3 regions of the Streptomyces sp. S063 genome follow, and region 1 is predicted to be linked to each of the others. Evidence: riboswitches for the same ligand, from Rfam matches in the RefSeq annotation. Region 1 holds a riboswitch; each other region holds the start of a gene.
What was found. A riboswitch is a leader RNA that binds a small molecule or an ion and turns the genes downstream of it on or off. The one in region 1 is predicted to bind cobalamin.

Region 1 (7,651 bases):
GGGCGGCCCAACTCCTCGTACGGGATGGGCTCCAGGCCCGTCACCCGGCGCGAGGCGTCGTCCCAGACGGGGCGGATGCCGAGCAGCGCGAACGCCTCCGCGATGTCGTCGCCCGCGGTGCGCATCGCGCTGGTGCCCCAGAGGGAGAGACCGACCGAGGTGGGCCAGTCGCCGTTGTCGGTGCGGTAGCGGGTCAGGAGGGAGTCGGCCAGGGCCTGGCCCGTCTCCCAAGCGAGCTTGGAGGGGACCGCCTTGGGGTCGACCGAGTAGAAGTTGCGGCCCGTCGGGAGCACGTTGACCAGGCCGCGGAGCGGCGAGCCGGACGGGCCCGCCGGAACGAAGCCGCCGTTCAGCGCGTGGACGGCGTGGGTCAGCTCGTCGGTCGTCGCAGCCATGCGCGGGACCACCTCGGTGGCCGCGAAGGTCAGGATGTCGGCCACGGCGCCCGGCAGCCCCGCGGCGACCCCGGCCACTGCCTCCGGCTTCCAGTCCGCGTCGTCCATCGCCTGGACCAGGGCGCGCGCCTGCTCCTCGATCGCGTCCGCGTCGGTGCGGGTGGCCGCCGACTCGTCGAGGCCCAGCGCCTCGCGGAGGCCGGGGAGGGATGCCGTGCCGCCCCAGATCTGGCGGGCGCGGAGGACGGCGAGGACCAGGTTGACCCGGTCGTTCCCGGCGGGCGGGTTGCCCAGGACGTGCAGGCCGTCGCGGATCTGGACGTCCTTGATCTCGCAGAGCCAGCCGTCCAGATGCATGATGAAGTCGTCGAAGCCCTCGTCCTCCGGGCGGTCCTCCACCCCGAGGTCGTGGTCGAGCTTCGCCGCCTGGATCAGCGTCCAGATCTGGGCGCGGATCGCCGGAAGCTTCGCCGGGTCCATCGCCGCGATCTGGGCGTGCTCGTCGAGGAGTTGCTCCAGACGCGCGATGTCGCCGTAGCTGTCGGCGCGGGCCATCGGCGGTACGAGGTGGTCGATCAGGGTGGCGTGGACGCGGCGCTTCGCCTGCGTGCCCTCGCCCGGGTCGTTCACCAGGAACGGGTAGACCAGGGGAAGATCGCCCAGGGCCGCGTCGGGGCCGCAGGCGGCGGAGAGGCCCGCGTTCTTGCCGGGCAGCCACTCCAGGTTGCCGTGCTTGCCCAGATGGATCATCGCGTCCGCGCCGAAACCGTTGTCCTCGGCCGAGGCGGCGATCCAGCGGTACGCGGCCAAGTAGTGGTGGGACGGCGGGAGATCGGGGTCGTGGTAGATCGCGATCGGGTTCTCGCCGAAGCCGCGCGGCGGCTGGATGAGGATGAGGAGGTTCCCGCGCCGCAGGGCCGCGAGGACGATGTCGCCCTCCGGGTTGGCCGAGCGGTCCACGAACATCTCGCCGGGGGCCGGGCCCCAGTGCCGCTCGACCGCGAGCCGCAGCTCCTGCGGAAGTTCGGCGAACCAGCGGCGGTAGTCGGCGGCCGGGATGCGGACCGGGTTCTTCGCCAACTGCTCCTCGGTGAGCCACTCCTGGTCGTGACCGCCCGCTTCGATCAGCGCGTAGATCAGCTCGTCGCCGTCGCCGGAGACCAGGCCCGGGATCTCCTCCTCGGGGCCGAAGTCGTACCCCTCGGCGCGCAGGCGGCGCAGCAGGGCCACGGCGCTGGCGGGGGTGTCGAGGCCGACCGCGTTGCCGATGCGGGAGTGCTTCGTCGGGTAGGCCGACAGCACGAGTGCGATCTTCTTGTCGGCGTTCGGGATGGTGCGGAGCTTCGCGTGGCGTACGGCGATCCCGGCGACCCGGGCGGCGCGCTCGGCGTCGGGGACGTACGCCGGGAGCCCGTCCTCGTCGATCTCCTTGAAGGAGAAGGGGACCGTGATCAGGCGGCCGTCGAACTCCGGCACCGCGATCTGGGTGGCCGCGTCCAGCGGGGAGACGCCCTCGTCGTTCTCCTCCCAGGCGGTACGCGGGCTGGTGAGGCAGAGCGCCTGGAGGATCGGTACGTCGAGCTGGGTCACCGCGCCCGCGTCCCACGACTCGTCGTCGCCGCCGGCCGACGCCTCGGCGGGCTTGGTGCCGCCCGCCGCGAGGACCGTGGTCACGATGGCGTCGGCGGAGCGGAGCCGGTCGATGAGGTCGGCCTCCGGGGTGCGCAGAGACGCGACGTACAGCGGGAGCGGGCGGCCCCCGGCGTCCTCGACCGCCGTGCACAGCGCGTCCACGAACGCGGTGTTCCCGCTCATGTGGTGGGCGCGGTAGTAGAGGACGGCGACGGTCGGCGCACCCTCGGGCACCGCCCGGGCCTCCCGCTCCAGCGGGCCCCACGCGGGGGCCGGGGCGGGCGGCTCGAAGCCGTGGCCGGTCAGCAGCACGGTGTCGGAGAGGAACCGGGCCAGCTGCTCCAGGTTGGCGGGCCCGCCGTGCGCGAGGTAGGCGTGCGCCTCGGCCGCGATGCCGATCGGCACGGTGGAGGCGGCCATCAGCTGGGCGTCGGGGGCCTGCTCACCGGTCAGCACGACGACCGGGCGGCCGGTGGCCAGCACCGCGTCGAGCCCCTCCTGCCATGCCCGTACGCCACCGAGGAGCCGTACGACGACGAGGTCGACGCCGTCCAGCAGCTCCGGCAGTCCGTCGAGGTCCACGCGGGAGGGGTTGGCGTACCGGTAGCTGACGGGTCCCTCGGAAGCGCGGGCGCTCAGGAGGTCGGTGTCGGACGTCGACAGGAGCAGGATCATGCTGCGTCAGGCCTTCCTCGGGGTGTCCACGCCCCGGGCGGGTGTCGGAGGGTCTCCCCGGGCGGCCCGGTGGCTACCGGGTGCTCGGAGAAGGGAGTTCCTGACTCGTCCGGCAGCCGGTGGTGGCGGCGACCGGACTCACAGTGGCGGGACCGCGCCGGAATCTCACCGGGCTTCCTCCCCTGTCGCCGTCTGGCGATGGCGGCCTGAACGGACCACCGCCTGCATCCTAAGCGGCCGGGGTGGGGGCGGGGCAGGGGGCGGGGGTGCGGTGGTGATCACTGTTTGCGGGGACGGTGGCGCGGGGCGTGGCGGCCGCTGCCCGGTGTGCCGCGGTTCCCGGTGCGAGGCGGGCCGCTCCCCCGTGACCCGCTGTCCCGCAGGTCACAGCCGCGGGCCCATCGCCGGCACCGGCCCGGTCGGTATGCTCGCCGCCATGCCCGATTCCGCCCCCTCGCCCCTTTCCGCGGGCGGCCCAGCCCTCCGCGGCGGCGGCGACGCCTGCCCGGGGACGCTGCGGCTGCACCGGGCCGACGACGGTGCGCTGGCCCGGGTCCGGGTGCCCGGCGGGGTGCTGAGCGCGGACCGGGCGGACGCGCTGCTCGCGGCGGCCGAACGGTTCGGGGACGGTGAACTGCACCTCACCTCGCGGGGCAACGTCCAGCTGCGCGGCCTCGGCGCGGAGTGCGGGGGCGCCCTCGCCGAGCTGCTCACCGCCGCCGGGCTGCTGCCGTCCGCCGCGCACGAGCGGGCCCGCAACATCGTGGCCTCTCCGCTCGCCGGGCTGGACGGATCGACCCCGGTCAGCGGCTGGTTGTCCGAACTGGACCGTCTGGTCTGCGGATCGGCCGCCGCCGCCTCGCTCTCCGGCCGCTTCCTGTTCGCCCTGGACGACGGCCGCGGTGACGTGGACGCGCTGGGCGCCGACGTGACCCTGATCGCGGCGGGCGACAGCTGCCTCCTGCGGATCGGGACTGCGGACGAGGTGTTCCGGGTGCCGAGCGGGGAAGGCCCGCGCGCCGCGCTCCTGGCCGCCGAGGCGTTCCTCCGCGCCGCCCGGGACTCCGGCGCGTGGCGCGTGAAGGACCTGCCCGACGACGTACGGGCCGCACTGGTTCGCGCGGTCAAGGCGGCGGCCGGTCCGGCGGTGGACCGGCCCCGTCCGTCTACGGCGACTCCCCCCGCCCCGGGCCCGCACGGCTCCTCGAACGCGATCAGCGTCGACGTACCCCTCGGACGGCTCACCTCCGCGCAGTGGCGGCCGCTCACCGAAACGGCCCGCCGGCACGGCGGCGAGCTGCGGCTCACCCCGTGGCGCGGGATCGTCGTCCCCGGGCCGTTCGGGCGGCCGGAGGACGCGGCGGCGGCGCTCGACGCCCTGGCGGCGGCCGGGCTGATCACCGCCCCCGACTCCCCGTGGGCCGGCGTCGGCGCGTGCATCGGCCGCCCCGGCTGCGCGAAGTCCCTGTCCGACGTGCGGGCCGAAGCGGGGGCCGCCGTCGGGCCGGTCGGGCGGCTCCCTGTGTACTGGTCCGGGTGCGAACGCCGCTGCGGCCACCCCCACGGGGAGTGGATCGACGTGGTGGTCACCCCCGACGGGCACCGGATCTCGCACGTACGGGGAGAGCGGCGGGACCCCCCGCGGGCGGTCCGGGACGACCCGGCCGCGCTGGCGGCGGCGGTGGCCGCGGCCCGCGCCCTCTGACGCAACACCCGACACACCCGATGCCCCTGCCGTATCAGCGGAAGAAAGCGACAGCACTGTGCACCAGTACGAGAAGGACGGACCGGCGATCTACCGCCAGTCCTTCGCCACCATCCGCGCGGAGGCGGATCTCGCCGGGCTGCCCGCCGACGTCAGCCAGGTCGCCGTGCGGATGATCCACGCCTGCGGCATGGTCGACCTCGTCAAGGACCTCGCCTTCTCGCCGAACGCCGTGGCCGACGCCCGCGCCGCCCTGCGCGCCGGCGCACCGATCCTCTGCGACGTGGCGATGGTCGCCAGTGGGGTCACCCGCAAGCGGCTGCCCGCCGACAACGACGTGGTGTGCACGCTGTCCGACCCGTCCGTGCCCGAGCTGGCCGCCCGGATGGGGACCACGCGGAGCGCGGCGGCCCTGGAGCTGTGGCGGGACCGGATGGAGGGAGCGGTGGTCGCGGTCGGCAACGCCCCGACGGCCCTGTTCCGGCTGCTGGAGATGATCGAGGAGGGCGCCCCGCGCCCGGCCGCCGTGATCGGCGTCCCGGTCGGCTTCGTCGGCGCGATGGAGTCCAAGGAGGCCCTGGCCGAGCACCCGTCGGGCCTGGAGCACCTGATCATCCGCGGCCGGCGCGGCGGCAGCGCGATAGCGGCGGCGGCGCTCAACGCCATCGCGAGCGAGGAAGAATAGTGACTTCTCCCTTGAAGGACGCCGGCCGCCTCTACGGTGTCGGGCTCGGCCCCGGCGACCCGAACCTGATGACTCTGCGGGCCGTTCAGGCCATCGGCGAGGCCGACGTCGTCGCGTACCACAGCGCCCGGCACGGCCGCTCGATCGCGCGCTCGATCGCCGCCGCGCACCTGCGGCCGGACCACATCGAGGAGGCCCTGGTCTACCCCGTCACGACGGAGACCACGGACCATCCCGGCGGCTACCGGGGCGCGTTGGAGGAGTTCTACGAGGAGGCCGCGGCCCGTCTCGCGGCGCATCTGGACGCGGGGCGCACGGTCGCGGTGCTCGCCGAGGGCGACCCGATGTTCTACGGCTCGTACATGCACATGCACAAGCGCCTGGCGGACCGGTACGCCACCGAGGTCATCCCGGGGGTCACCTCCGTCAGCGCGGCGGCCGCCCGGCTCGGCACCCCCCTCGTCGAGGGCGAGGAGATCCTGACGATCCTGCCCGGCACGCTGCCGGAGGAGGAGCTGACGGCCCGCCTCGCCGCGACGGACACGGCGGTCGTGATGAAGCTGGGACGGACGTTCCCGGCGGTGCGCGGGGCGTTCGAGGCGTCGGGCCGGCTGCCGGAGGCACGGTACGTCGAGCGGGCCACGATGGCCGGGGAGCGTACGGGCGAACTGGCGGACGTCGACCCGGAGTCGGTCCCGTACTTCTCGGTGGCGGTGCTGCCGAGCCGCGTCGACGCGCCGCGTCCTTCCGGAAGAGCCGGCGGCGAGGTCGTGGTCGTCGGCACCGGCCCGGCGGGCCCGCTGTGGCTGACGCCCCAGACGCGGGGCGCGCTGGCGGCGGCGGACGACGTGGTCGGCTACACCACCTATCTGGACCGGGTGCCGGTACGGCCCGGCCAGGCGCGGCACGGCTCGGACAACAAGGTGGAGTCGGAGCGGGCGGAGTTCGCACTGGACCTGGCCCGGCGGGGCCACCGGGTCGCGGTGGTCTCGGGCGGCGACCCCGGGGTCTTCGCGATGGCGACGGCGGTGCTGGAGGTGGCCTCGCAGGACGCGTACGCGGACATTCCGGTCCGTGTGCTGCCCGGCGTCACCGCGGCGAACGCCGCCGCCGCCCGCGCGGGTGCGCCGCTCGGCCACGACTACGCCACGATCTCCCTCTCGGACCGGCTCAAGCCGTGGGAGGTCATCGCGGAGCGGCTCCGCGCGGCGGCCTCGGCGGACCTGGTGCTGGCTCTGTACAACCCGGGCTCCACGTCCCGTACGTGGCAGGTCGGCCGGGCCCGCGACCTGCTCCTGGAGCACCGGTCGCCGGACACCCCGGTGGTGCTGGCGCGGGATGTGGGCGGGCCGACGGAGTCCGTCCGTACGGTGCGGCTGGCCGATGTCGATCCGGCGGAGGTGGACATGCGGACGCTGCTGATCGTGGGCTCGTCGCAGACGCGGTGGGTGAAGCGGGGCGAGGACGGCCGGGGCATCGTCTGGACGCCGCGCCGTTACCCGGAGGCGTAGAACCGATGCCCGCCGGGCCGCTGCCGAGAGGCGTAAAGCCGATGCCCGGCGGACCGGTTCCCGGGAGAGGGGAGCCGGCCCCGGCGGGCCGGTTCCCGCGGGCCGGGGTCCGCTACCCGGAGGCGTGGAGCCGCGCCACCCAGCGGGCGGCCTCGTCGGGCGTACGGGCCACCGGCACCCCTTCCGGTACCGGTGGCCGCCGGACGACCACGACCGGAATCCCGGCCTCACGGGCGGCGGTGAGCTTGGGGGCGGTGGCGTCCCCACCGCTGTCCTTGGTGACGAGAACGTCGATGCGGTGGCGCCGGAGGAGTTCCCGCTCGCCGTCGAGGTCGAACGGCCCCCGGTCGAGGAGCACCTCCATCCGGGCCGGGCAGGGCGGCTCCGGCGCGTCGACGGACCGCACGAGGAACCACAGCGCGTCGAGGCCCGCCCCCGCGAAGGCGGCGAGCCCCATCCGTCCGGTGGTGAGGAAGACCCGCTCGCCGAGTGCGGGCAGCAGCCCGGCGGCCTCGGCCAGCGATCCGGCGGAGTGCCAGCGGTCACCGTCCTGGGCGACCCAGCCGGGCCGGCAGAGGGCGAGGAGGGGAACATGGGCCAGGGCGGCGGCCTCGGCGGCGTTCCGGCTCATGGCGGCGGCGAAGGGGTGGGTGGCGTCGATGAGGGCGTCCACGCCGTGCTCACGTACCCAGGCGGCGAGCCCCTCGGGTCCTCCGAACCCGCCGACGCGGACATCGCCCGGCGGCAGCCGGGGGGCGGCGACGCGACCGGCGAGCGAGGTGGTGACCCGGACGCCGCGGTCGCCGGCCAGGCTCTCGGCCAGCCGGCGCGCCTCGGTCGTACCCCCCAGGACAAGAACATGCACGGCAGCAGGCACAGGCATCGGAACGGACTCTTCTCGTGAACGCTGAGACGCAGGGCGGTCGCAGTGCCCAACTCAAGCACACCGGTCTGCGCCCGGGCTGGACGACCGGCGCCTGCGCGACGGCGGCGACCACGGCCGCGTACACGGCGCTGCTGACCGGCGACTTCCCGGACCCGGTGTCCA
Region 2 (7,651 bases), 3.6 Mb from region 1:
GGAGAACCTCGCCGATCTCGCACGCGTCTACTTCGGCGACCTGGTGGCCCATGTCCAGGGCCGGGACCAGCCCGACTTCGAACGGTTCACCGCCGACCTGGCCGCGGGGCTCGACGACCTCAAGGAGGGCCGGGCCCCGGAGCTGCCCAGGCTGCCGCTCACCGAGGACCAGGCCGACCGCGCCGCCGACGTCCTCCTCACGGCCGTACCGGAGCGGCAGCGGACGGCGCTGCGCGCCGAGATCGAGGTGGCGCTGGGCGAGGGGGACGTGGCGACCGCGCTGGCCGCAACCGCCGCCGCGCTCTCCGACGGCTCGCGCGGCGCCGCCGCGGACCTCCGTACCACCCTCCAGGAGGGTACGTGGGACCTCACCGGCGCCCTGACCGCCGCCGGGGCCGACCTCACCGCTCTGGAACAGGCGCGCGACACCATCAGGTTCCTGACGCTGCTCCAGGTCCTCGCCCTCACCCTCGCGCTCGCCGCCCTCGTGACGCTCTGGTTCACCGGCCCCGCCGCCCCGGCCCACAAGCTGATGCGGCTCGGTCAGGCGCTCGCCTGCGGGGGTGTCCTGACCGGCGCGGCCGTGCTCCTGGCCCGGCCGGTCACCGGCGGACGCCTTCTCGACACACCGGACTCGTGGGCCCCGAGCGTCACCTCCCTCGTCGACGATCTCCAGCGCAACGCCGTGAACCAGGCGGTGGCCACGGGTCTCGGCGCCGCCCTCACGGCCCTCGTCGGCGGCGTACTCCTCACGGGCGCGGGCTGGGCGCTGCTGGTGCGCCCCGACCGGATGCCGACGCCGACCCCGACGGCCGTGCGGACGACGGCGGCGGGCGTGGCCTGTGCCGCACTGGCCGGCGTCCTGGTCGTGCCACCCGTGTTCGGCCCGTCCGCACCCCGCCAGTGCCTGGGCAGCAGCCGCCTGTGCGACCTGCGCTACGACGAGGCCGCCTACCTCACCTCGCACAACGCCATGTCCACCACCGCCGACCGGTTCATCGGCCCGCTCCAGGACCCCGACATCACCACGCAGCTCAACGCGGGGGTCCGGGCCCTCCAGCTCGACACGTACCGCTGGGAGAGCCCCGAGGACATCGCCGCACGGCTCGATTCCCCCGAGTTCACCTCCGAGCAGCGGCGGCTGATCACCGGCGCCATCGACAAGGCCAACCCACCGCGCGAGGGCCTGTGGCTCTGTCACGGCGTCTGCCGCGCCGGGGCCATCGAGCTGGTCCCGGCCCTGGAGGACATCCGCGACTGGCTGCGCGCCCACCCCACCGAGATCGTGACGCTCATCGTCCAGGACGACATCAGCCCCGAGGACACCGAGGAGGCGTTCCACGCGGCCGGCCTGGACGACCTCCTGCACACCCCCGACGCGGACCCGGACGCCCCGTGGCCCACCCTGGAGGAGATGATCGACAGCGGCCGCAGGCTGGTGGTGTTCGCCGAGAAGGCCGACGGCCCGGCCCCCTGGTACCGCAACTTCTACCGGTACGGCATGGAGACCCCGTTCGCCTTTCGGAGTCCCTCCGAGATGACCTGCGCACCCCACCGGGGCGGCACCGGGAAACAGCTCTTCCTGCTCAACCACTTCATCACGAACGCCGGCGGCAGCCGCCTGGACGCCGGTCGTGTCAACGCCCGCGAGTGGGTCCTGGAACGGGCCCGGGCCTGCGAGGCGGAGCGCGGCAGCCCGGTCACTTTCATCGCCGTCGACTACACCACGATCGGCGACGCGCTCGGAGCGGTGAACGAACTGAACTCCCGCCGCACACAAGACGACTGACGGAGCCGCTGCCGCGCCGGCGCCAGGCGCGGCCGCCGACACGGCCGAACCCGAAAACCCCCGGGAGGCGGGGGAGGGGAGCGTGAGAGGCTACGTACCCAGGGGCTCCTCACCGTGCGGACGGAGCCGGACGACTGCCGAGAGATCAGGATTTCCGTGCCCATGAATCCTCCGAGCGACCCGGCACCGCACGGTGCCCCCGCCGCCGTACCGTCCCCCGGCGACGGACCCCGACAGCGGGGCGAGGGCCGTCTGCTGGCCGTGAGCGACCTGCACGCGGCGGTGACCGACAACCGGCCGATCGTCGAGTCCCTCCATCCGACGTCCGCGGACGACTGGCTGATCGTCGCGGGCGACGTCGCGGAGCGGCCCGAGGAGATCCGGTGGGCGCTCGGGCTCCTCGCGGAACGCTTCGCCCAGGTCATCTGGACCCCCGGCAACCACGAGCTCTGGACCGTGGCCAAGGACCCGGTCCAGCTGCGCGGCCAGGCCCGCTACGACCACCTCGTCGCGCTGTGCCGGGAGCTCGGGGTGACGACTCCGGAGGACCCCTTCCCGCTCTGGCCGGGCCCCGACGGACCGGTGGCGATCGCGCCGCTCTTCCTCCTGTACGACTACACCTTCCGCGCCCCGGGAACGCACACGAAGGAGCAGTCGCTCGCCGTCGCGCACGAAAGCGGCATCGTCTGCAACGACGAGTACCTCCTGCACCCCGACCCCTACCCGACCCGGGAGGACTGGTGCCGCGCCCGCGTTGCCGAGACCGCCCGCCGGCTCGAGGAGCACGACCGGCGGATACCCCTCGTCCTCGCCGGGCACTGGCCGCTCGTCCGCGAACCCACGTCGGTGATGTGGTACCCGGAGTTCGCCCAGTGGTGCGGCACCGAACTGACCGCCGACTGGCACCGCCGCTTCAACGTCAGCGCCGTCGTCTACGGCCACCTCCACATCCCTCGTACGACCTGGTACGACGGGGTGCGCTTCGAGGAGGTCTCCATCGGCTACCCCCGGGAGTGGCGCAAGCGGGGGCACCCGCGCGGCCTGCTGCGGCAGATCCTCCCGTACGAGGGTGAGCCCGCCCCGCCGGAGGGGGCCGGGACCGGACCGTCCGCACAGCCGCGCACCACCGGAGGCGCATCGTGATCGAGCTGCTGCTGCCCGCCGACGTCTCCTCGGCGGCCACCCGCGCGGAGACCGTTCCGGACGGAACCCTCTTCCCGGAGGAGGAGGCGCTGATCGCCCGCAGCGTGCCCAAACGCAGGAACGATTTCGCGACGGCCCGCGCCTGCGCCCGGCGCGCCATGGCGGGATTCGGCCTGCCACCCGTGCCCGTACTGCACGGTCACCGGGGGAGGCCTCTGTGGCCCGAGGGAATTGTCGGCACCCTCACCCACTGCACCGGCTACCGGGCGGCCGCGCTGGCCCGTGCGACCGACGTCCTGTCGCTCGGCATCGACGCTGAGCCGCACGGCCCGCTTCCCCCCGGCGTGAGGGAGTTGGTGACCCTGCCCGCCGAACGCGAGCGGATCGGTCCGCCCGCGCCGGAGGGCACGGGCGAGATCCACTGGGACCGCATCCTGTTCAGCGCCAAGGAGAGCGTCTTCAAGACCTGGTATCCGGTCACCGGCGTGGAACTCGACTTCGTCGAGGCGGATCTGACTATCCATCGCACGGACACTCCGCAAGGCGGCGACGGGTCCCCGGGCCCGGTCGCCGCCGAGGGCACCTTCGCCGCCCGCCTGCTGCTCACCGACCCGGCCCTGCCGACGACGCTGCACGGGCGCTGGCGGATCGAGGACGACATCGTCGCCACGGCGGTGCTGGTCCGGCCCGACTGGCGGGAACGCGAAGGGATGTGACGGCCGGCCGGCCGAGTGAGGTCGGGCCGCGCCGGTCAGCCGGTCGGGGGAGCGGTGAGGGGGCGTCCGAGCGCCACGTTCCACCGGCCGGAGCGCCCGCTGAGTTCGGTCAGCGTCAGCGGCGCGACGTCCAGCCGCCAGAACGCCTCCGTCGGCAGCCGCAGCCCGTGGACGACCGCAGCCCGGACGACCGCGGCCTCGGCCACCGCCAGGAAGCTCGCGCCGGGTGCGTCCGGTCCGCCGAGGGAGTCCAGCCACACCCCGGTCCTCGTCACCAGGTCGCGCAGCGACTCGCCGCCGTGCGGAGCCGCTGACGGGTCGCCGAGCCAGGCGGCCACCCCGGCGGGTTCGGCGGCGGCCACCTCGTCGAGGCGGCGGCCGGCCCAGCCCGCCAGGTCCCAGCCGGCCAGGGCCGGTTCGGTGCGGGCCGCCAGGCCGAGGGCCCCGGCGGTTTCGCGGCACCGGCCGGAGGGGCCGCTGAGCGCGAGCCCGGCCACCGGCACCGCGCCGGCGGCGGCACGCGCACGTTCCCGGCCGGAACGGTCCAGAGGGGAGTCGCCGTCGAAACGGGCCTCCCGCAGCGCGGCGTTCATCGCCGGCGAGATCAATATCGCCCGTACTGTCATGTCCCTGCTCTCACATCCGCACCAGGGGCCCGCAGCCCTGTCACGCCAAGGAATCCGCCCGCCGTGACGCTGCACATTGGACCATGGCGGTGCTCGCGGACAGGCGGTATGGTCACGTCGACCATGACGAGGGTGGGATGGAAGTCCGGTGAGAATCCGGCACGGTCGCGCCACTGTGAACCCGCCTCCGGGCGGGGAAGTCAGACCCGCCACCTTCGTCCGAGGCACCACGACAGGGACGCGTGTTCCCACAGGAGGTTCTGCCATGGCTCAGTCCGCCGTTCCCGCGACGGGGCGTCCGGGATCACTCCGGTCTCGGCGAAGACCCTTGCCCCTTGGGCGGTCTTCTTCGGCATTCTCATGCTCGTCCTGCTGTACTTCGTCGGCGCCGAACAGGGCGCCACCGCACTCATCTCGGGCGAAGGCGTCCACGAGTGGGTTCACGACGGCCGCCATCTGCTCGGCTTCCCCTGCCACTGAGGCACCTGAGGAACAACGGCCCCGCCGGGGAATCGGCGGACGCGGCCGGCAGCGGCAAGCTAGAGAAATCAGGAAACCATCGTGAACTCCATATCTGTCAGAGCCCTGCTCGTGCGCGGCATGCTCGCGGGCCTGGTCGCGGGCGCGCTCGCGCTCGTCGTCGCCTACTTCCTCGGTGAGTCCCAGGTGGACGCGGCCATCGCCCTCGAAGAGGCCCACAGTCACGACCACGGCGGCGGCGAAGAGCTCGTCAGCCGCACCATGCAGGCCACCGGCGGGCTCGCCACCGGCGTCCTCGTCTTCGGCGTCGCGGCGGGCGGGATCGCCGCCCTCGTGTTCTGTTACGCCCTGGGCCGCATCGGCGACTTCGGCCCCCGGGCCACCGCGGCGCTGGTCGCGGGCGCCGCCCTGCTCACGGTCTACGTCGTACCGTTCCTCAAGTACCCGGCGAACCCGCCCGCCGTCGGCAACCCGGACACCATCGGCAAGCGCACCACCCTGTTCTTCCTGATGGTCGCCCTCAGTGTGCTGCTGGCCGTCGCCGCCGTCATCATCGGCAAGCGGCTCGCACCCCGCCTGGGCAACTGGAACGCGAGCATCGCGGCCGTCGCCGGATTCGTCGTGCTGATCGGTCTCGCCTACGCCTTCCTGCCCTCCTTCGACGAGGTGGGCAAGGGCTTCCCGGCGACCCTGCTGTGGGAGTTCCGGCTCTCGACGCTGGCGGTCCAGGCGACGCTGTGGAGCACCTTCGGCCTCGTCTTCGGCTATCTCACCGAACGGCTCCTGACGCCCGCCACGCGTGCGGCGGCGCCGCACACCGCGGGTGCGCTGAGCTGAGCCCGCGCTGATTGACGTGCGGCCTTCGCGCACCTGCTGACCTGTACGACAGAACCCGCCGGGGAACATCCGGCGGGTTCTGTCGTGGACGGACGGGCCCGGGCGGCTCCGGGCGGGTCCGGAGGGGTAACGATGGGAATCGCCCGACGGCGACGTCCCACCGCGTGCGTGACGCGCTGTACGCCACGGTGGTCACGCCGGAAGTGCCGCAGGAACAATCGCCGTGCGCCCCGGCGGAAGCCGAAGTCCCCACGGCGGCGGCCCGATTGAGTTTCCTGCTGCGGAAGGAGCACGGGGCGGGGCTGAGCACCGCCGAGGCGGCGCTGATGAAGGAGTGGCTCGACCGGGTGGCGAACACCCGTCCGGAGGCCTGATCCGAGACGTTGGGTCCGGCAGCCCGGGGCTCACGAGCCGGCGGCTATGGGGCCCTGACATCAAGGGGTGGGGGGCGGGAGGGGGCGTCGTGGTCGCGCAGGCCGTCCTCCATGCGACGGGCCACGTTGCCGAGGATCCGTTCCAGGTCCTCCCGCGCCTCGTGTTCCGTACTGCCGTGCGGCGCGTACGCGGACACCGTGAGCACCAGGTCGCCGTTCCACAGGAGGAGGGTGCGGCCGGGGCGGCCGCCGTCGTCGGCCGACAGCGCGTACGCGGTGTCGTGCACCTTCTCGGGCCCGCGCCCGTGCGCGCGGTCGAGGTCCTCCTTGACGCGGTACGCGTGATGGGCGGGCTCGGGGTCCTCGTACACCGAGGCCGTGGCGCTGAGCTTCCAGAACGCGCCGTCCGGGCCTTTGAGATCCGCGAGGCAGCCGGTCTGCCGGTAGCGCGGCCGGGCACCGTCCTCGCCGATGTCTTCCCGGCCTTCGGGGGAGGCGGAGTCGGTGGTGCTGCCGAGGCTGAAGCCTTCGGCGGGCGGTGCGGCCGTGAGGATGCCGCACGGCTTGTCGGTCCAGCTGTGGACCCCGGCACACGAACGCGCAGTTCCGTCACATCCCCCTTCGTCCCGCCGTCGTCACCGCCGGAGCAGCCGGCCGAGACCGCCACCGCCAGCCCGATGAGCGCGGCCGACCGCGCCCGGCGTAACGCGCCGCTGCTGGATCCCTTCATCCCCCACCCCTTCGGTCTGAAGACCCCATTGTCCGACGCCCGTACCGACGGGTAAAGGAGGCCGTGCCCGCACTGGAACGGCCCCGCGCCGGGCCGGGCCCGCACCGGAGGGGCCCGGCCCGGCGGGTGGCGTGGGGCGGCGGCTCAGGAGCGGTCGGTTCCGGGGCCGAAGTCACCGGTGAGGGCCGCGGCCATCCGCAGGTGCGGCGCCGCGTCGGCGTCGCGCCCCTGGCGTTCCAGCGTCCGGCCCAGCATGAGGTGCGCGTACGTCTCCACCGGGTCGAGCTCCAGAACCCTCCGCAGCTCCGCCTCCGCCTTGCCCAGCCGGGCGGAGTGGTAGTAAGAGCGCGCCAGGAGCAGCCGCGGCGCGACCTGCTCCGGCGCCTCCCCGACGAGTCCGCCCAGGATCCGCGCGGCCGTCAGGTACTCCTTTGCCTCGAAGAACATCCGCGCCCGGTCCCACCGGTCGGCGGCGGTGCCGAACTCGTAGTAGGTCTCGGTCTCGCTCACGTGTCCTCCTTCGTGTGGTGCGGCCCGTCCCCGGGCGGCCCCGCCGTACGTTCAGCCATGACAACACCGCACAATGGTTGAACATTCCACTAAAGTTCTGGCGTGGGGCCCGACGCTCCGCGCCCCTGCCGGAATAGGTTGAGCGTCATGAGCAATCTCGATCGCCAGGCCACTCCCTCCGTCTGCGGCGGGCGGGGTTTCGTCGGCGCCGAGCCCGTCCGTGAGCTGCTGGCTCCCCGCCATGTCCAGCTGGGCGGGTCCACCGAGGTACGCCGCCTGCTGCCCAACCTCGGCCGGCGCATGGTGGGGGCGTGGGCCTTCGTCGACCACTACGGCCCCGACGACATCGCCGACGAGCCGGGCATGCAGGTCCCGCCGCACCCGCACATGGGGCTCCAGACCGTCAGCTGGCTTCACGAAGGGGAGGTGCTCCATCGGGACAGCCT
Region 3 (7,651 bases), 960 kb from region 1:
CGCCCGCGAAGGCGGCGGCGGGGATCGTGACGGTGGTGGCGAGGGACGCGCCGATGCCGAGGACGATGACCAGGACCGCTCCGGTGGAGGCTCCGGAGGAGACCCCGAGGAGGAACGGGTCGGCGAGCTGGTTGCGGACGAGGGCCTGGAGGACGGTGCCGATGACGGCGAGTCCGGCGCCGACGACGATGCCGAGCAGCACCCGGGGCAGCCGCACGTCCAGGACGATCGTGCGGAACGGGCTCGCCTCCGCCCGCCCGGTCAGGATGTCGAGCACCTGGCCGGGCGGGATGCGGACGGAGCCGAGGGCGAGGGCGGCGAGCACGGCGACGGCCAGGAGCGCGGCGAGGACGCCGAGCACCAGGACGTAACCGAGCGGCCGCCGCGGTGCGGAGGCGCGGCAGGTCACGGGGTGGTGGCCGCCTTGACCGCCTCCGGGTGGAGCTGGGCCGCGAGCTTGTCGACGGCGGCGGGGACGCGGACGCCGAGGACCGCGTCGGAGAGCGGCATGACGGCGAAGCGCTTGTTCTTGATGGCGGGGACGTCGGCGAGGGCCGGGTCGGTGAGGAGACGCTTCTTCTTCTGTTCGACGGTGGTGGCGCCGTAGTCGTAGATCACGATGACCTCGGGCTCGCGGTCGACGACGTTCTCCCAGGAGGCGTCGCCGAAGGGCTTGTCGAGGTCGGCGAAGACGTTGGTGCCGCCGGCCCGTTCGATCAGCTCGTTGCCGATGCCCTCGCCGCCCGCGGTGAAGGCGGTCTTGTCGCCGCTGTCGTAGACGAAGACGGAGAGCGGCTTCAGGCCGGCCAGCTTCTTGGCGGTGGCGGCGTTGTCGGCCTTGGCCCGCTTGATCCAGGCCTCGGCGCGCTCGCTGACGCCGAAGGTGCGGCCGACCTCGCGGATCTCCTCGTAGAGCGTGTCCATGGGCTGGTCGCCCTTGGTGCAGCTCTCGGTGTTGAGGCGGGTCTCGATGCCGGCCTTCTCGAACGCCTCGCGGCCGCGGCCGTCGCCCGCGGTGAAGGCGCTGGCGTAACCGCCGTAGACGAAGTCGGGGTTGGCGGCGAGGACCTGCTCGTAGGAGGGGTACTCCTTGGCGAGGACCGGGACGGAGGCGTAGTCCTTCGCGTACTTCGGCAGGACCTGGTCGTCGAGGTAGGCGGTGCCGACGAGGGACTTCCTCAGGCCCAGTTCCAGCATGATCTCGGTGACGTGCTGGTTCATGGTGACCACGCGGTTCGGCGGGGCCTTGTACGTCGTGGTGACACCGCAGTTCTCGACGGTGTACGGGAAGCCGCTCGCCGCCGACGCCTTGTCCCCGGTGGCGGTGTCGCCGTCCGAGGAGTCGGAGGAGGTGGAGCAGGCGGTGAGGGCGAGCGGGAGCAGCACGGCGGCGGCTATGAGCGCGGGGGTGCGCCGGGACATGGCGGGGCCTCTCCGGGGGATTTCCGCGTCCCCTGGTCGATGCGAAAGGCGGCGGGCCAGTTCCTGGCTTCCGGGCCGCCCTCCGGTACGGAGTCGGAGTCCGTACGGGAGGGGGCCCGGTCACAGTGGCGGGACCGTGCCGGATTCGCACCGGCTTCCTGGTTCCTGCCGCCTTGATGGGTTCGGGTGCAGTGTGCCAGACCCGTTCGGCGGCTCCGCGCGGTACCGGGGGGCTCAGTGCGGCTCAGAGCGGCTCAGTACGCGTCGACGACCTGCACGTCTTCCTCGGTGATCTCGCCGTCCACGATGCGGTACGAGCGGAACTGGAAGGGGCCCGAGCCGTCGGTGTCGGCGGTGGAGACCAGGACGTAGTGGGCCCCGGGCTCGTTGGCGTACGTGACGTCGGTGCGGGAGGGGTAGGCCTCGGTGGCCGTGTGCGAGTGGTAGACGATCACGGGTTCCTCGTCGCGGTCGTCCATCTCGCGGTAGAGCTTGAGGAGGTCGGCCGAGTCGAACTCGTAGAACGTGGGCGAGCGGGCGGCGTTGAGCATCGGGATGAAGCGCTCGGGGCGGTCCGTCCCGGCCGGGCCCGCGACCACTCCGCACGCCTCGTCGGGGTGGTCGGCGCGGGAGTGGGCGACGATCTGGTCGTAGAGCGTCTGGGTGATGGTCAGCATGGCGCCAGGATAAGCAGGCGGGCCCCCGCGTACCGGTGGGTGGTACGCGGGAGCCCGCATGGTGGACGCCGTCGGCCTTTGGGGAGGCCGGGCGGTCCGGGAGGAGGGTGGTCGTGGGGCCCGCCCTCGGGGTCGGTGAGGCTCCCGGGGACGGCCCCCGGGAGCCCTGCTCAGCGGGTCTCGGTCGTGGCCTTCTCCGGCTCCTTCGCGCGCGACGGGAGCACCCGGTAGGAGACGAAGAGGAGGAGCGCCCACAGCGGTGCGCAGTAGAGCGAGATCCGGGTGTCCTTGTCGATGGCCATCATCACGATGACCAGGCCGATGAAGCAGAGCGCGAACCAGCTGGCGAACGGGGCGCCCGGGGCCTTGAACGAGGACGGCGGCAGGAGTCCGGCGTCGGCCTTGCGGCGGTAGCGGATCTGGCTGGTCAGGATCATGATCCAGGCCCACATGCCGGAGATGGTCGCGAAGGAGACGACGTAGGTGAACGCCTCGCCCGGCCACTGGTAGTTGATCCACACGCCGACGAGCATCAGGGCGGCGGAGAACGTGGTGCCCACCAGCGGCAGGCCGTTCCTCGTCAGCCGGGTGAAGGCGCGCGGGCCCTGGCCGTTGAGGGCGAGGTCGCGGAGCATGCGGCCGGTGGAGTACATGCCGGAGTTGCAGGAGGAGAGCGCCGCGGTGAGGACGACGAAGTTGACGATGGCGGCGCCGATGCCGAACCCCATCTCCTCGAAGGCCTTCACGAACGGGGAGACGCCGGGCTTGAACGTGGACCACGGCACGACCGAGAGGATCATGATCAGCGCGCCGACGTAGAAGACGGCGATGCGCCACGGCACGGTGTTGATGGCCTTGGGCAACACGGTCCTGGGGTCCTTGGACTCCCCGGCGGTGACACCGACGAGTTCCACCGCGAGGAAGGCGAACATGACGATCTGGAGCGTCATGAGGGTGCCGGTGATGCCGTTGGGGAAGAATCCGCCGTCGTTCCAGAGGTTGGAGACGGTCGCGGTGTCGCCGGCGTCGGAGAAACCGATGGTGAGGACGCCCGCGCAGATCAGGATCATGCCGATGATGGCGGTGACCTTGACCATGGAGAACCAGAACTCCAGCTCACCGAAGAGCTTCACGGAGATCAGGTTGGCACCGTAGAGAATGACGGTGAACACCAGGGCGGACAGCCACTGCGGAATGTTCCACCAGTACGTCATATAGAGGGCGGCAGCGGTGACTTCGGTGATTCCGGTGACGACCCAGAACAGCCAGTACGTCCAGCCGGTGACGAATCCGGAGAACGGGCCGATGAATTCGCGGGCGTACTCCGAGAAGGAGCCCGAGACCGGGCGGTACATGAGCAGCTCGCCCAGGGCCCGCATGATGAAGAAGATGACCAGGCCCGCGATGGCGTAGGCCAGGATGAGACTGGGGCCGGCCCGGTCGATGGCCTTGCCCGCGCCGAGGAAGAGCCCGGTGCCGATGGCTCCGCCGATGGCGATCATCTGAATCTGGCGAGCTCCCAGACCGCGCTGGTATCCCTCACCGCCGGCTCCGGCGTCCCCGGCATTTCCGCCGGACTGAGCTTTGTCGACCTGTCCCTCGTCGACCTGCGCCGATGTCATGGTGGTGCGCCCTTCTCCACGCCGATCCGCGCCGTACAAGGCTGCGGATCAGGTTCTGATCCCCCGGATATGGATGGAGTGCGACCGGCGTTCGGCCGGTGTGCAGCGCCCCGGGAAACAGGGGTGGCGTCCCCGGGCGGTCGTGAAGATTTATCACGGCCGTCACGGGACACCGTGGGACATTCTGTGGCGCACACCACAGGCAAAAAGGGATGAAAGGCCTCGCGTGGAACGAACAGCCCGAATGACTTGGGTTGATCATTACCCGGATCTGAGCGTCCGTTGAGCGAACAAGGAGCCGCTCACCCCCGCGGGGTGAGCGGCTCCTTGCCCCGGGAGGGCGCCTACGGCATGAGCGTCTCGACGAGGGATTCCTGGAGGGCGCCGAGCCAGAGGTAGGCCATCACCATGGGCTTGCGCGGATCGGTGTCGGGGAGCCGGTACAGCGAGCCCTCCTCGCCCTGGTCCTCGTCGGACACCTCCAGCCGGGTGCCGATGGTCAGGCGCAGGTCGTTGAGGGAGCGGAGCCAGCTGAGGCACTCGTCGCCGGTGAGGGTGAGGACGGCTCCGCCGTCCGGGGCGGGCGAGAGGGCGTCCAGGGTGCGGACGACGGCGAGGGCGTCGTCGCGCTTGCCGGAGCGCAGGTCCACCTCGGTGAACCGGCGGAACTCGGCGGACCGCTCGCGCAGCTCCTGTTCCTCCTCCGGCTTCACGGCCCCCACAGGCCCCTCGGGCCCTCCGGGGCCGCCGTAGGCGTCGGGGAAGAGCCGGGCGAGCGCCGGGTCGGTGGGCGGCTTGCTGGGGCCCTCCGCGAAGAGGGCGGCGAGCGGGTCCTCGCCGTCGGCGGGCTGGTCGCCGGGGCCGATCAGCTCCAGCAGCTGGACGGCGAGGGAGCGCAGGATGGAGATCTCGACCTCGTCGAGCGCGACGGCCGCGCCGCCGCCTGGGGTGGCCTCGAAATGGCCGGCCATGGATTCTCCGATGGTGGGTCGAACGGGGCGGTTGGCGGGGCAGGGCCCTGAAGGATGGCTAGTTGCGGTCCTGGGTGAGGGTGGCCCACAGCCCGTAACCGTGCATGGCCTGGACGTCGCGCTCCATCTCCTCGCGGCTTCCGCTGGAGACGACCGCGCGGCCCTTCTGGTGCACGTCCAGCATGAGCTTGTGGGCCTTGTCCTTCGGATAGCCGAAGTAGGCCTGGAAGACGTAGGTCACGTAGCTCATCAGGTTGACCGGGTCGTTGTGGACGAGCGTCACCCACGGGACGTCCGGCTCGGGGACCGCGAAGGCCTCCTCGGCCGAATCGGGACGTTCGATCTCTAGCGGGGTAGCAACGCTCACCTGTCCCATGCTGCCACCCGGGCGGGCCCGGCGCACAAACGGACCCCACATCTCGTCACTTTGACGAATAGGGGGTAGCATCCCAGCCATGAACACAGCGGACCTCGGTCGGCGGGTCGGCGTTCCGTCGACCGCGCTCTTCACCGACCAGTACGAACTGACCATGGTGCAGGCGGCGCTCAAGGCCGGCACCGCCGACCGGCACTCGGTCTTCGAGGCGTTCACCCGTCGGCTGCCCGAGGGGCGGCGGTACGGCGTCGTCGCCGGCACCGGCCGGGTGCTGGACGCGGTGGAGAACTTCCACTTCGACGACGAGATGATCGGCTTCCTGCGGCAGCAGGAGATCGTGGACGAGCCGACCCTCGAATGGCTGGCGCGATACCGCTTCAGCGGCGACATCTGGGGCTACCCGGAGGGTGAGCTCTACTTCCCCGGCTCCCCGATCCTGCGCGTCGAGGGGTCCTTCGCCGAGTGCGTGCTGCTGGAGACGGTGATCCTCTCCATCCTCAACCACGACTCCGCGATCGCCGCCGCCGCCTCGCGGATGTCGGCCGCCGCCGGGGGCCGCCGGCTGATCGAGATGGGTGCCCGCCGCACCCACGAGCTCTCCGCGGTCGCCTCGGCCCGTGCCGCGTACGTCGGCGGCTTCGACGCCACCTCCGATCTGGCGGCGGGCTTCCGCTGGGCGATCCCGACGGTCGGCACCAGCGCGCACGCCTTCACCCTGCTGCACGACACCGAGCGCGACGCGTTCCGGGCGCAGGTGGACTCGCTCGGCCGGGGCACGACGCTGCTGGTCGACACGTACGACGTGACCGAGGCGGTCCGGGCGGCCGTGGAGATCGCGGGCCCCGAGCTCGGCGCCGTACGGATCGACTCCGGGGATCTGCTGCTGGTCGCGCACCGGGTGCGGCAGCAGCTGGACGAGCTGGGGGCGACCGGCACGAAGATCGTGGTGACCTCGGACCTGGACGAGTACGCCATCGCCTCGCTGGCCGCCGCACCGGTGGACGCGTACGGGGTCGGCACCCAGCTCGTCACCGGGAGCGGGCACCCCACCTGCTCGATGGTCTACAAGCTGGTGGCCCGCGCCGGCTCGGCGGAGCCGGACGCCCCGCTGGTGCCGGTGGCCAAGAAGTCGCTCGGCGCGAAGTCGTCGGTCGGCGGTCGCAAGTGGGCCGCCCGCCGGACCGACGAGCACGGCGTCGCCGAGGCCGAGGTGATCGGCACCGGCCCGGTCCCCGACGAGCTGGCCGACCGGCAGCTGCTGGTGGAGCTGGCGCGGGGCGGCGAGGTGGTCGCCCGCGAGCCGCTGGACACGGTCCGGGAGCGGCACGTGGCCGCGCGGGCCGGGCTGCCGATGTCGGCGATCCAGCTGTCGCGGGGCGAGCCGGTGATCCCCACCGAGTACGCCTGAGCCCGTCCCCGTACGCCCGGGGGCCGGCCCCGGGGCCGCACCGGGCGTGCGGACCGGGCCGGTCCGCAACCGGGGGTTTCGCGGACGGGGCTTGATTGTGACGTTCGAGTGCCTAGGCTCGAACCCCCGGCCCCCTCCCGGCGGCCCCGGGCCCCGGGGCCGCCGGGCCCCGCTCGATCGCCGTCCCCGTTTCCGTCCCCACCCCGCTCTCGCCCCCACCGAAGGACACCGCCATGCACCGCGCATTGATCGTCGTGGACGTTCAGAACGACTTCTGCGAGGGCGGCAGCCTCGCGGTGGCGGGCGGTGCCGACGTCGCCGCCGCCATCACCGACCTGATCGGTGACGCCCAGCCCGCCTACCGCCACGTGGTCGCCACCCGCGACCACCACATCGACCCGGGCGGCCACTTCTCGCCGAACCCGGACTACGTCGACTCCTGGCCGGTGCACTGCGTCGCCGGTACGGAGGGCGTCGGCTTCCACCCCAACTTCGCGCCCGCCGTCGCCTCCGGCGCCATCGACACCGTCTTCGACAAGGGGGCGTACTCGGCCGCGTACAGCGGGTTCGAGGGCTCCGACGAGAACGGGACCGGCCTCGCCCAGTGGCTGCGCGACCGCGAGGTCACCGAGGTCGACGTGGTCGGCATCGCCACCGACCACTGCGTCCGGGCCACCGCGCTGGACGCGGCCCGTGAGGGCTTCGTCACGCATGTGCTGCTCGACCTGACCGCGGGCGTCTCCGGAGCCACCACGGAACGGGCCCTGGCGGAGCTGCGTACGGCGGGCGTGAAGCTCTCCGGCACGCCCGTCGTCGCGTCGTAACCCAGCCCCTCGGACCAGGCCCCTCGGCCGCTAGGCGGCCGGGCGGGCCGGTCCCGCGTACCCGGAGGGGCCCAGCAGCGCCCGGATCGGGTGCCACAGCTCCTGGCACGACGACACCGGCTGGGAAGCCTGGTGCCCCAGCGTCGGCGGCCGGACGTCGGCCCCGTCGGGCCGCGGGGCGGCCCGCCAGAGCAGACCGTCCGGATGGTGCAGCACCGCCGTGACCTCGTCCGGCGTCGGCGGCCGGTCGTTGCCGCGCAGATAGACCGCCCGCAGCCCCAGATTGCGCAGCCTGGTCAGGGCGCGCGCCCGGTTCGCCGCGTGCACCAGCACCCGTACCGGGGCTCCGGG

Region 2: another riboswitch for cobalamin. It lies ahead of CCZ36_RS32320 (CbtB domain-containing protein); the one in region 1 lies ahead of cobN (cobaltochelatase subunit CobN).
Region 3: another riboswitch for cobalamin. It lies ahead of CCZ36_RS11520 (ABC transporter substrate-binding protein); the one in region 1 lies ahead of cobN (cobaltochelatase subunit CobN).

The regions. Positions count from the first base shown of each region.
Region 1 is NZ_CP021707.1:3,507,727-3,515,377, forward strand. Features, by position in the region: gene cobN (cobaltochelatase subunit CobN) at 1-2,702, opposite strand, end outside; cobalamin riboswitch at 2,778-2,927, opposite strand; gene CCZ36_RS16000 (cobalamin biosynthesis protein CobG) at 3,127-4,407, shown strand; gene CCZ36_RS16005 (precorrin-8X methylmutase) at 4,466-5,092, shown strand; gene CCZ36_RS16010 (precorrin-2 C(20)-methyltransferase) at 5,092-6,603, shown strand; gene CCZ36_RS16015 (cobalt-precorrin-6A reductase) at 6,716-7,486, opposite strand; gene CCZ36_RS16020 (cobalt-precorrin-5B (C(1))-methyltransferase) at 7,504-7,651, shown strand, end outside.
Region 2 is NZ_CP021707.1:7,116,853-7,124,503, forward strand. Features, by position in the region: gene CCZ36_RS32300 (hypothetical protein) at 1-1,789, shown strand, start outside; gene CCZ36_RS32305 (metallophosphoesterase family protein) at 1,952-2,932, shown strand; gene CCZ36_RS32310 (4'-phosphopantetheinyl transferase family protein) at 2,929-3,648, shown strand; gene CCZ36_RS32315 (histidine phosphatase family protein) at 3,684-4,274, opposite strand; adenosylcobalamin (AdoCbl) riboswitch at 4,400-4,494, shown strand; partial or broken gene CCZ36_RS32320 (CbtB domain-containing protein) at 4,540-4,754, shown strand; gene CCZ36_RS32325 (CbtA family protein) at 4,836-5,591, shown strand; partial or broken gene CCZ36_RS32330 (TetR/AcrR family transcriptional regulator) at 5,747-5,965, shown strand; gene CCZ36_RS36140 (hypothetical protein) at 6,010-6,336, opposite strand; gene CCZ36_RS32340 (tetratricopeptide repeat protein) at 6,840-7,205, opposite strand; gene CCZ36_RS32345 (pirin family protein) at 7,353-7,651, shown strand, end outside.
Region 3 is NZ_CP021707.1:2,547,384-2,555,034, forward strand. Features, by position in the region: gene CCZ36_RS11515 (FecCD family ABC transporter permease) at 1-409, opposite strand, end outside; gene CCZ36_RS11520 (ABC transporter substrate-binding protein) at 406-1,422, opposite strand; cobalamin riboswitch at 1,475-1,627, opposite strand; gene CCZ36_RS11525 (Mov34/MPN/PAD-1 family protein) at 1,677-2,099, opposite strand; gene CCZ36_RS11530 (amino acid permease) at 2,270-3,721, opposite strand; gene CCZ36_RS11535 (DUF2017 domain-containing protein) at 4,066-4,692, opposite strand; gene clpS (ATP-dependent Clp protease adapter ClpS) at 4,751-5,068, opposite strand; gene CCZ36_RS11545 (nicotinate phosphoribosyltransferase) at 5,148-6,476, shown strand; gene CCZ36_RS11550 (isochorismatase family protein) at 6,710-7,300, shown strand; gene CCZ36_RS11555 (hypothetical protein) at 7,331-7,651, opposite strand, start outside.